DNA from 2 places in the Paenibacillus sp. NPDC055715 genome. Region 2 is predicted to be linked to the other one. Evidence: riboswitches for the same ligand, from Rfam matches in the RefSeq annotation. Region 2 holds a riboswitch; the other holds the start of a gene.
What was found. Region 2 has a riboswitch for glycine ahead of gcvT (glycine cleavage system aminomethyltransferase GcvT). Riboswitches for the same ligand answer to the same signal wherever they lie in the genome.
Positions count from the first base shown of each region.

Region 1 (6,378 bases), on a different contig from region 2:
CTCTAACATGGGATGTCTGTGTGGCTCTCTTGTCTCCGTCACGATTATTAACTTAAATTTGATATTATATAAGCATGTAAGCGATGTCAACTGCGGATTTACGTTTTTCTATGTACTAAAATAATCATTGACCCTATCAGATTCCCTGATTTATAATGTAAAAAAATGGGTTGACCAATCTTTTGGCATACGACCAGGCTCATAGTTATGAGCTAGAAAGCGAAAGGAAAGAGATCCGCTTTGCGGTTCTTTTTTGTTGTCCGGTAAGGATTTCAGGATGATACGACGCTCCCAAACTTGACGAAGAAGGGAAGAATGTTATGCTGAAATTTCTGCAAAAAATCGGCAAGTCGTTCATGCTTCCAGTAGCCACACTACCCGCCGCAGGGATTTTACAAGGATTGGCTCTGATTAACTATGAAACGGATATACCGCTGGGTCCCGAAGTGGGCGGATTTCTGAATCATTATGTTACTCCTTTTCTGAACGAGGGGGCGGGTGCCATCTTCGGCAATCTGGCGTTCATTTTTGCCATCGGTGTTTCCATGGGCCTGGCCGGGGATGCTGTAGCTGCACTATCAGCAGTCATTGCCTACATGGTGCTGACCCGCATTTTGGCGGCAGTACCGGGCATATTTGCATATATCCCGGATGACGTCAAGCTGGACATGGGGGTACTGGGTGGTATTTTTATCGGCGGATGGTCTGCTTTTCTGTTCAAAAAATATCACAACATCCAGCTTCCGGATGGGCTCGGTTTCTTCTCGGGCAAACGTTTCGTCCCTATGATCACGGCCTTCACGACCATGATTCTGGCCATTCTGCTCGGTATGATCTGGAGTCCGATACAAGATGGGATTACAGCCTTTGGCAACTGGATTGTCGGCTTTGGGGGAATCGGGTCGATGGTATTCATGATTGCTAATCGGCTGCTGATCCCGCTCGGTTTGCACCATGTATTGAACTCTATTGCGTGGTTTCAAATCGGTGACTACACTAATGCAGCAGGCGAGGTCGTTCATGGTGACCTGACGCGTTTCTTCGCGGGCGATATTTCGGCAGGTATGTTTATGTCCGGCTTCTTCCCCATTATGATGTTCGCTCTGCCTGCGGCTGCCCTCGCGTTTATTCATACGGCCAAACCGGAAAAACGTAAAGCGGTCGCCTCCATCTTCATCGGTTCTGCGCTGGCATCGTTCCTGACCGGAATTACCGAGCCCCTCGAATTTTCCTTTATGTTCGTTGCACCGTTGCTTTATGGCATCCATGCACTGCTTACAGGTCTGAGTGGTCTGATCATGTACCTACTGGATGTCAAACTCGGCTTTTCTTTTTCGGCAGGACTCATTGACTATCTGGTCAATATGAAGCTCTCCACCCATCCATTGCGAATGATCCTCGTCGGGCTTGCTTTTGCCATCGTATACTACTTCCTGTTCCGATTCATCATTCTCAAATTCAACCTAAAAACCCCTGGGCGTGAAGACGATGCAGAAGACGGCCTCCTGTTTGACACTAACGAACCCAAATCCAATGAAAAGGCGAGTGCCGCATCCGATAGTCAGTCCAGTCATGTAGGCAAGGTGGTGGCCTATCTCGGCGGTTCAGACAATATCCAAAGCATCGATGCGTGCATCACACGGCTGCGTCTCGTCGTCAAAGACGACAAAGCGGTTAACGACCAAGCTCTCAAACAGCTCGGAGCGTCGGGAGTCATCAGGCTTGGCAGCGGTACGGTACAGGTTATTTTCGGTACGCGATCCGAAATTCTGAAAGACGAAATACAACGGCTAAACCATTCACAACTTGTTCAGCAGGTAGACCATCTCAGGCAGCAAGAAGGGAAATGACGTGAAGACAGCTTTGAACAAGCAGGTCTGCCCAGTGATTCTGCAAAGGTCAGTGCTACGATTCGCACATGGGCGACTATATGGCCACCGGAGAACAGCTTCAGCAAAAGGTCGGAAGCCGTTCGTTTTTAGCCGGCAATATTGTAAACGTTTATATTCAGATGCTTGCCCAAAATACGGACCTGTACTTCAAGCGGACGGCAGCTACATCGGTAATCAATCCCCCTCATACCGTTTGGGCTGGCAAACCGCCGTGACTTTTCACAAAAAGCAATTTACTCGCCAATACGGATGGCTGAACCCCCGAATGGAATGCTTCGGTCCATAACGGAAAAGTTTCCTCTTTTGTAGGCGCAATCTGGATGAAGCAAGTTCTAACGGAGGCCGCGCCGGATACGCATCTATAGAGCGCCAGCCAGCTTTATCCTGCTCTAAACGCAAAAAGGGAGTTCCTCCCAGCTTGTAATGGCTGAGGGACACTCCCTTTCGTTATCCTTGCAAATGATCTTGCAGATTCAATATTCTTAAATCCGAATATCTCGGACTTTATGAGCTGACCGTTTGTCCTTTTTCTTCTATTTCTATGGCTGCACCTGCACTGGCACCTGCAAGTATTCCTTTTTTCTTGTCAGGATACAAGGAATCCATATAGGTACGGGTTTCAGCAACGACAATTCCTGACAAGCCGAGCAGTGCAATCAAGTTCGGGAAGGCCATCATGGCGTTAAAGATATCTGCCAGCAACCAGATCGCATCCAGCTTAATAAACGCGCCGCCGGCAACCAACGCAATGAACAGATAACGATACGGCTTAATCCATTTGACACCCAGTAAGTATTCAACACAGCGTTCTCCATAGTAGTTCCAGCCAAGCATCGTGGTGAACGCGAACATAATCAGAATGATTGTGAGCAGTTCCGCACCCAGCGGGAATGCGCTCGAGAAAGCTTGCTGCGTCATCAAGCCCGCATCAGTAGGACCGCTCCATACGCCGCTAACCAGCAGCGTCAACCCGGTCATCACACAAATAATCATCGTATCTATAAAGACGCCTGTCATGGAAATCAACCCCTGCTCCGCAGGCCATTTGGTTTTGGCGGCTGCGGCTGCAATCGGTGCGCTTCCCAATCCGGCCTCATTAGCAAAAATTCCTCTCGCTACCCCGCTGCGCATCGCCAGCATAATTGTAGCCCCGGCAAATCCACCCGTCGCAGACGTCGTAGAAAATGCCGAATGCAGCACAAGCGCGAGTGCGGCAGGAATCTGATCGGCGAACCGAATCAGTACGATCATACAGATCAGCACGTACAAGCCTGTTTTGAAGGGAACGACTTTTGTTGATACCTTGGCAATGCTCTTGAGCCCTCCAATGGTAACGAGTCCCGTAAGGGTAGCAATGATCAATGCCGTTACAATCGGCGGAACACCAAAGCTGTTTTCGGTCGAGGATACAATCGCTTTGACCTGCGGAAATGTTCCAATCCCGAACAGCGCCACCAGCATTCCGGAAAAAGCGAACAGCATCGCCAGCGGTTTAAAGCGGCGTCCAAGCCCTTTTTCAATATAATACATCGGGCCGCCGGAAAATTGTCCATTCCGATCCTTCACCCGGTATTTTACCGCAAGCACACCTTCGGCATATTTCGTCGCCATCCCGAAAAAGGCTGCAACAACCATCCAGAACAAGGCACCCGGTCCGCCCAGTTTTATCGCTGTCGCGACGCCGACAATGCTTCCTGTACCTACTGTGGCCGCCAGCGCCGTACTCAGGGCCGCAAAACTGCTGACATCCCCGCTGCCTTCATTCGGGGCCTTGCCGATCAGCTTGATCGCCAGGGGAAGGCGGAAGACCTGCAACATTTTCAAACGTATGGTCAGCCATAGACCTGTTCCCATGACGAGAATGATCAGAGGAGCACCCCATATCCAACTGCTAATCGTTTCTAGCACATGTACCAAATTCATTTCAACCCGCTCCTCCAGCATATTAATAAACAAAAAAGAGTCAAATCCGCTGATTCGACTCCTGGAGAGGTTAAAGGCACGAAAAAATACAACCATCTTGTGCAGGATCAGCCACTAACAGCTCATAAAAAAGCCTAGGGCATCCCCTGTCACAGGTTATTCGCGTCTCTGTCCTTTTGCCTGAGAGTTTAAGCAGATGATATCTGCGGTGCACCTTCGGCGCCCAATTAAGGGTCTCTCCAGAGTTCTGTCCGTTTACGGTCCCACTTGTTGCTGTAATCAGCCAAGCACCTGAGAGTTTTGCCCCTTCGGTCGGAACTTACGTTCCATCTCCCGCAAACATCAACCAGACATATGAAATTGTTTTTTATTATACAAAAAAATTTCAGCTTTTTACAAGTGAAAAATTTGTGAAGTCGTTTCGTTTTTTTTTGAAAAGCACGTAAAAGAAGGCGATATGGTTAAGCAAGGGCAACTGTTGCTGGAATTTGATATCGAGCAAATTAAAGCCGCAGGCTTTACAACGGCTACGCCGAAAGCTTTCCAGATGGAGAGCTTCTTTTTCGTACATAGTGAGACAAGTATTACAGCGAAAAATGGAAATATCATTTATGATATGTATAGGGTTGTTAAATAAAGGGGGATTTCCGTGAAAAAAGGATATATCATCGGTTTAAGTGTGATTGCGCTGCTCGTCATTGCTATCGCTATTTCGGCTGTGTTCAAGTTTCAGGATCTGGAGCAGGTTGTTCAGCAGAAAGACAAAGAGATTCAAGCGAGCAAAAGCAATTATCCCGAAATATATGACCACTTGAATGCAGTTACGTTTGATGGTTTTAAGAATTTAATTCAGCAGGATCAAAGTGTGTTTGTCTATGTCGGCAGACCCAGCTGTGGTGACTGCAACCGTTTTGAGCCTAACTTTAACAAGATGATTGAACAGTATCATCTGGACTCCAAAATTACTTTTTTCAACGTACATAAAATTCATGAGGACAAGCCCCAATGGAATCAATTCAAAGCGGATTACAACGTTAAATACACCCCCACTATTGCAGAATTCAGACAGGGCAAGCTAGTTGATAAAATAGAATGGACGCCTGAAAGAGACCTCAGTACGGATGTCGTAAAAGAGTGGCTGATTTCCAAGAAGCTTATTCTATAAGCCTCTTGCTACGCTATGCATTACGGTACACGTACAAGCTGTTTATGCGGAAAAAAGGTATTCACGCGTTCAACGCATGAATACCTTTGTTAAGTAAATAAATATAAATTATCCACTATTAAAAAATAGTTCCTACTCCTTCATCACTACCTTCTGATAGCCTCGTTCATCTACATCCGAGCCCTATACTGTAGGTACTTCATAGGGTATGAGTGTCAAGCGGATCGGGAAATTCATATCGGCTAATATCCGTTTCCGATACGATATGTCCGATTTGTGACTCGATGAATTCCAAATCCCCCTCTACTGCTCCTATAAAATGCTTTGCACCGGGTTCTACGACGATGACCTCACCGGGGCTGACCGTCTGTGTTACGCCATTGATACAGACGCTTCCGATTCCTGAGACAATGGTCCAAACTTCTTTACGGAACTGATGCTCATGATAGCTGATAAATCTTCCAGCCGAAATGACAACACGTTTGGTAACTGTCTGTAATCCACTTGCCGCTTGTTGATGGGATAATACAGTTTGTTTCCCCCAGAAGCGCTCTTCAAAACGCGGGCCGATTTCAATTTCCGCCACCATATCCTTAATGCCTGTAGAAGATTGTCGATCCGTGACCAGCACGCCATCAGGCCCAGCAACGACAATAATACCTGGAACATTCCAGATGCTAACCGGAATTTCCAGTTCATTGATAATATGCGAATCATGTGAAGCTTCTGAAATATAGCCAGGACCGCTCAGCTTCGAACTCATTTCCCGTACCAACGAATCCCAGGTCCCCAAATCCCTCCACTCTCCATGGTATGGAAGCACGGAGAGCTTACGTGTCTGCTCTACTACCGCAATATCGAAGCTAGTTTTGGGTAAGTCTGCATAATTTATCGAAAGAGATTCATAGTCTGCTGGTAAACCCTTTTGCTCCAGTATGTCCAACAAAAAACCAAGTCTGAAAGCAAACACTCCGCAATTCCATAAGGCTCCTTCACGGATCAACGCTTTCGAACGGACGAGATCCGGCTTTTCTACAAATGAGCTAACTCTATAAAATGGCTGGTCAAGCGAAGGAGATGACGAAGGCACAATGTACCCGTACTTATCTGAGGGCTCGGTCGGAGCCGCTCCCATCAGTGCGATATCACTCCCCGACTGCTCTAATATAGAAGGAAGTCTGCGCAGATGCTCAAAAAATTCATCTCCCGCATATCCATCCACCGGCATGACGCCTACGATTTCATCGCGTGAGGCACCTGCAACATCATGCAAGTAGGCTGTAGCCAGTGAAATGGCTGGAAAGGTATCCCGCTGAGTCGGTTCCTCTATGACCACAGCATCTTCGCCAATTTGCCCCCGAATCAGCTCGGCCTGAGCCCCACTTGTTGAAAAATAGG
Region 1 is NZ_JBSHGA010000014.1:23,078-29,455, reverse strand. It holds gene ACWGOO_RS18940 (PTS transporter subunit EIIC) at 321-1,850, shown strand; gene ACWGOO_RS18935 (hypothetical protein) at 1,919-2,107, shown strand; gene ACWGOO_RS18930 (alanine/glycine:cation symporter family protein) at 2,397-3,815, opposite strand; glycine riboswitch at 3,974-4,068, opposite strand; glycine riboswitch at 4,086-4,161, opposite strand; partial or broken gene ACWGOO_RS18925 (PTS glucose transporter subunit IIA) at 4,243-4,350, shown strand; gene ACWGOO_RS18920 (thioredoxin family protein) at 4,465-4,980, shown strand; gene ACWGOO_RS18915 (sugar phosphate nucleotidyltransferase) at 5,180-6,378, opposite strand, start outside.
Region 1: it holds a riboswitch for glycine, as region 2 does, so the genes downstream of both, ACWGOO_RS18930 (alanine/glycine:cation symporter family protein) here and gcvT (glycine cleavage system aminomethyltransferase GcvT) in region 2, are expected to answer to the same signal.

Region 2 (6,378 bases):
TTGAAGACGGCAAAGCCTTTGTCCCGTTGTGTTCCTTTTAACGTAAGCAAAGGCTGCGGGGATTCTCCCCCCGTCCAAGGCTCTCCATAGATAAGCAGATCGGGACGAACCTCAGAGCGAAGCTCCTGTGTAAGCTGCTCCACAGTCGGCGTATCAATCAGTCCCATCAGATCAAAACGGAAGCCGTCTATATGATATTCTTCTGCCCAATAGCGCAGTGAATCCTTGATATACTTGCGAACCATCGGGCGTTCGCTTGCCACCTCATTACCTACACCCGAGCCGTTGGAAAGCTGCCCATGCTCATCCGTACGGTAATAGTAACCTGGTACAACAGGCTCAAAGGGACCTTTTTCCACCGAGAAGGTATGGTTGTACACGACGTCCATAATGACACCGATGCCAGCAGTATGCAGGGATTGCACCAGCAGCTTCAGCTCCCGTATACGCGCCTCCGGGTCAGCCGGATTCGAAGAATAAGATCCCTCCGGCACATTATAGTGCTGCGGATCATAGCCCCAGTTATATTCCGTGCCCTTTTCCGCAAAAACATTCACCGTATGGAAGTCAGCCACCGGAAGTAGATGAACATGCGTAATGCCCAGCTCCAGCAGATGATCCAGTCCGATGCTGTTGCCCGCCATATCTCTTAGCCCCGTATACGTAAAAGCTGCAAACCGTCCCTGTGCGGCAGATAAGCCTTTTTCTCCAGTATTAAAATGTGTATCCATTGAAAAATCACGCACATGAAGCTCATATATAATAGCATCTGTAGCCCGGGCAAGCGTGGGGCCAGCATCCTCTTTCCATCCGTCCGGATGGGTTTGAGCCAAATCAACGATTGCCGTACGCTGTCCATTGGCTGATACCGCTGTCGCATAAGGGTCGGCCGCATAATGAAGGGTGCGGTCTGCCCATTCCAGCCTGTACATGTAATAATACTTGTTCCAGTTACCTTCCAGTTCTACGGACCATACACCCTGCTCATCACGGCTCATCGGATATTCCCGGCCACCGCTATGGTCCTGAACGTTACCTTCCTGGTCGTACAATCCAGCGTTGTCATACAGCGCTACATGGACTTGCTTCGCAGTCGGTGCCCATATTTTAAACATGCTGCCCGCAGGCGTATAAGTAAGACCCAAATCATGGCCTTCATATGTGGGATATGTTGTGTGCTCAAGCTTCTTGAGTTGACTGAAATCAGACATTCCTGTTCACCACCCATTTCTGTACATCGGCTTTCAGCCTCTGTTCATCCATCATTTATGATGTATACGACTTGTCAGTATACCAGGATTTTGCAAATTCTTCACCTATCTAGGCTATCAAAATAAGACAAGCTTGAAAAGTCGGATGATTTCAAATCCAGATGCTGCCTTCATTTCACACGCACACTCCATTTTATGACAAAATCATGAACAGGCTACAGCAGCAGCCCTCCAAGCACCATAAATAATTCCTTTTATCCCTTCACATGCATGTCAAAACCGCCAAAAAGTCAGGACAGCCTTATCATCCAATACCGTCTTTGTAACGTGAGCATTTAGTCGAGAAGCCATCTTGTCATAAGTACAATTTATGTACGAAATCCACCCTCTAAACAAGAGTAAAACACGTAATTACGCTTGCCAACAAAGATAGCAAAAAAATAGCCGCCATGCCCAATCATCGCGACTATTTTTATACAAAACCGAGCGGACAAAAGCCGCCTTATTCAGTTATCCAACCTACATTGCCCCATTATTACTCATTGGCAGTCAACTGCTCGTACTGATCCGCAGACAGCAGCTTGCTTAGTGCTTCCTCTACATCTTCTCCAATCTTTACTTCGATCATCCAACCTTCTTCATAGGGAGACTCGTTCACCAGCTCAGGTGTGCTTTCCAGCGCTTCATTCATCTTCAAGACCGTTCCCGTCACCGGAGCGAACAGGTCGGATACTGTCTTTACCGATTCAATAGTACCAATCTCTGTCCCCTGCTCAATCGTTGCTCCCTCCCCAGGCAGCTCCACAAAAACGATATCGCCCAGTTGATGCTGTGCAAAGTCCGTAATACCGATTCGTACCGTTCCATCCTCTATGCGCTGAACCCACTCGTGTTCCTCCGTGTACCAAAATTGCTGCTTCACTTCACTCATCCTGCTCCGCCTCGCTTCCCTATGGATTAAATGTTTCGCCTACCCATCCGTGACAGGTTAAGGTTATGACAACAAGAACTATCATGTCAATAATACTAACAAAAATATTTCCACTACTTCATATATCGTTCTAATTAAAAATACGACAAGATATAACAAACGCTTACATATCCTAATTTATAAATAAAATGTTTTTGAAAAGATATTGATGACATTTTTGTTGACATTTCGAATGAATTTGCGTATTAATGGGTAATAACAAGTACTTTTGGAAATACCCGATAACTGTAAACGCGGATGAACGTGGAGGGAGAGACTGCCAAAACTCGCATAGCTGTTGCCGCCTGTGAAAACAAGGTAGCAAGCGAGCCGGATCAAGCTGTTACCGGCAGGACCGGATGACGTATAGCTGATCCAAGGGCAGCGCCGAAGGAGTAAACCTGCACCGCAGGTGAATCTCTCAGGCAAAAGGACCTCTGCTGGACGCATCTCTGGAGAGCATTCGCCATACAGGCGGATCACCCAAGGGGAAACCCGGTACACACCGGGGCAACTCTCAGGTATCAAGGACAGAGCTGAAAAAAAGTGTGTGGACTGCCGTCCATACGTTTTTTTTCGGCCTGTCTTTTTTGTTTAGACGATCACACTGGATAGGAGTGAAAAAATGACTAACTTGCGAAAAACGCCGCTGTATTCGTCCTACGGCACGCTGCCGGGGGTTCGTTGCATTGATTTTGACGGCTGGGAGCTGCCTGTACAGTTCAGTGGCATTCAAAAGGAACATGAGGCCGTTCGGCAACGTGCGGGTTTGTTTGATGCATCACATATGGGTGAATTCTTGGTCGAGGGCCAGGAAGCCGAAGCATTTCTGCAACAAGTGACGACGAACGATGTCAGTCAGTTGGAGCCAGGTCAGGCCCAATACTCACTCCTGTGTTACCCGGATGGAGGTGTAGTAGACGACCTGCTTGTTTACTGTAAAGGGTCGGAGCGTTACATGCTCGTTGTGAATGCCTCCAATATCGACAAGGATTGGGATTGGCTGCTCCGCCATGCGCCTGCATCCGTTCATCTGGAAAACGTATCAGATGCGGTAGCACTTCTGGCATTGCAAGGACCTGAAGCTGCTCGTATTGCCGCAGCCGTGACAGACACGGACATTACGAATCTGGCATCCTTCCGATTCAATGAGGATGTGCAATTGTTCGGGGCAAAAGCGCTCGTCTCCCGCACCGGGTACACGGGTGAAGACGGTTTTGAATTTTATGTGCCCGCGGCGGATGCACCGGCAGTATGGGACGGATTGCTTCGCATCGGTGAGCCGTATGGTCTGGTTCCCGCCGGACTTGGAGCCAGGGATACACTGCGCTTCGAGGCGCGGCTGCCACTGTACGGACAAGAGTTGTCCGCTACCATTTCGCCACTGGAAGCTGGTTTAGGCTTCTTCGTCAAGCTGAATAAGGGAGATTTTATCGGCAGTGAGGCCCTGCAACGTCAGAAAGAACAAGGCATTCCGCGCAAGCTGATCGGACTGGAAATGCTCGACCGCGGCATCCCGCGTGCTCATTACCCCGTTTTTGCGGAAGGACAGCAAATCGGCGAGGTCACAACGGGAACCCAGTCGCCCACCTTAAAGCGTAATCTGGGTTTGGCTCTGGTAGACAGCCGTTTCAGTTCCCTATCCACGCCGCTGGAGGTCGAGATTCGTGGCAAGCGCCTGCGCGCCGAGGTGGTAGCCGCACCCTTTTATAAACGCACACGCTGATTTAAATACTCGTCTTACTAGCGATCTTGATCCGTTACTAACCGCTGCGCAGTTGGCAATCGTTTATGAATCATTTGTTAACCGTTTACGTTTTTACGATTTTGTTGGTTGAAAGGAGCCAGACCCAATGAAACAACATCGCTATCTTCCCATGACTGAACAGGATCAAGCCGAAATGCTACACGTGGTCGGCGCATCGTCCATCGAAGATTTATTCAGCGATATTCCTGAGGCGATCCGGTATGAAGGGGAGCTTCCCCTTTCTTCTCGGCTAGACGAAAGAGCCTTAACCCGCCACTTATTCGGGCTGGCCGGGCAAAACGCCAATACTGACACGCACGCCAGCTTTCTCGGCGCAGGGATTTACGATCATCATATTCCATCCGTCATCCAGCATATCACTTCACGCTCAGAATTTTATACAGCCTACACCCCCTATCAGCCGGAGGTAAGTCAGGGCGAGCTGCAAGCCATCTTCGAATTTCAATCGTATATATGCGAATTAACAGGCATGGCTGTAGCCAATGCCAGCATGTATGATGGAGCGACTGCGCTGGCAGAAGCGGGCTCATTGGCCGCCGCTGCCACCCGCCGCAAGCAGCTCATCGTATCGCGGACCGTCCATCCGGAGTCACGTCAGGTGTTGGCTGCCTATGCACGCGGGCTGGATTTGGATATCGTGGAGATCGACTGTGCAGACGGCGTAACTGATGTGAAGGCGTTAACGGCAGCCGTATCGGATCAGACGGCGGCTGTTTTGGTCCAAAGCCCTAATTTTTTGGGGGCCGTGGAAAATCTGAAGCCGATCGCTGACCTGATCCATGCGCACAAGGGTCTTATGGTCGTCAGCGCCAATCCGCTGGCGTTGGGCTTGCTAGAAGCGCCAGGCAAGCAGGGCGCGGATATTGCCGTAGGAGACGCGCAGCCGCTTGGCATCCCCTCCTCCCTCGGCGGCCCGACCTGCGGTTACTTTGCCGTTTCTCAGGCGCATATGCGCCGTATCCCCGGACGCATTGTCGGCCAGACCACAGATCGCAACGGCAAACGTGGCTTCGTGCTGACCTTGCAGACACGGGAGCAGCATATCCGCCGAGAAAAGGCTACCTCTAACATATGCTCCAATCAGGCGTTGCTCGCTTTATCTGCCTCTGTGTATTTGTCCGTCATGGGTAGGCAGGGCATCGCGGAAGTAGCCGAGCTAAACTTGCACAAAAGCCGTTACGCATTGGAGCAATTACTGGGCTTGAAGGGCGTAACCGCCTCCTTTACCGCTCCCACCTTTAACGAGTTTGCTCTTCGGTTACCTGAGAATACCGATATGAATAAACTGCAAGCCGGATTGCTTGCTGCCGGATTTATCGGCGGCTACGATTTAGGGCGGGATTATGAGGAATATACAGGTCACATGCTGATTGCCGTGACAGAGCAACGAACAAAGGAAGAGATAGATCAATTCGTTCACACCTTGGGGGGATTGCTATGACACACACCACCGGACAAGATCAGGGTATACCGAATCCAGAAGTCGAATCCAATCAAAATCAGATGAAAGAGCAGGATCAGGCGCTCATTTTTGAATTGAGTAGACCGGGCCGGATCGCCTATTCCCTGCCCGAATGCGATGTTCCCCGCCGTCCGGTAGCAGAGCTTTTGCCGGATTATGCACAGCGTAGCGAGCCTGCAGCATTGCCCGAGGTATACGAAATAGACGTTATTCGACATTATACCGCCCTGTCACGACGCAATTTTGGCGTGGACAACGGATTTTATCCGCTCGGCTCCTGTACGATGAAATACAACCCCAAGGTGAACGAGGATGTCGCCCGTTATGCAGGCTTCGCCAAAATCCATCCGTACCAGCCGGAGGACAGCATCCAGGGAGCCATGGCACTGCTCCATACGCTTCAAAACGATCTGGCCGCGTTAACCGGCATGGAGGCCGTCACCCTTCAGCCCGCTGCGGGCGCCCATGGCGAATGGACCGGGCTGATGATGATCCGCTCCTACCACGAAGCACATGGTGAGCGACGTACCAAGGTGCTCGTGCCGGATTCCTCGCACGGAACGAACCCCGCCAGCGCCGCTGTGGCAGGCTTCGAAACGGTTACCCTCCCCTCCACACCACAGGGGCTGGTGGATCTGGACGCGCTGCGTCAAGCCGTAGGCAACGACACCGCTGCGCTTATGCTGACCAATCCGAACACGCTCGGGCTGTTCGAGAAGCAAATCGCTGACATTGCCGCGATTGTGCATGAAGCGGGTGGCCTGCTCTATTATGACGGTGCGAACTCCAACGCCATTATGGGGATCACCCGCCCCGGGGATATGGGTTTTGACGTGGTGCATCTCAATTTGCACAAAACGATGAGTACCCCACATGGCGGAGGTGGCCCCGGCTCGGGACCTGTGGGGGTAAAGCAGCGGCTCATTCCGTATTTGCCCAAGCCGCTTGTCGTGCGTGATCCACAAGG
Region 2 is NZ_JBSHGA010000015.1:32,002-38,379, forward strand. It holds gene pulA (type I pullulanase) at 1-1,211, opposite strand, end outside; gene gcvH (glycine cleavage system protein GcvH) at 1,747-2,142, opposite strand; glycine riboswitch at 2,440-2,628, shown strand; glycine riboswitch at 2,629-2,725, shown strand; gene gcvT (glycine cleavage system aminomethyltransferase GcvT) at 2,807-3,907, shown strand; gene gcvPA (aminomethyl-transferring glycine dehydrogenase subunit GcvPA) at 4,035-5,390, shown strand; gene gcvPB (aminomethyl-transferring glycine dehydrogenase subunit GcvPB) at 5,387-6,378, shown strand, end outside.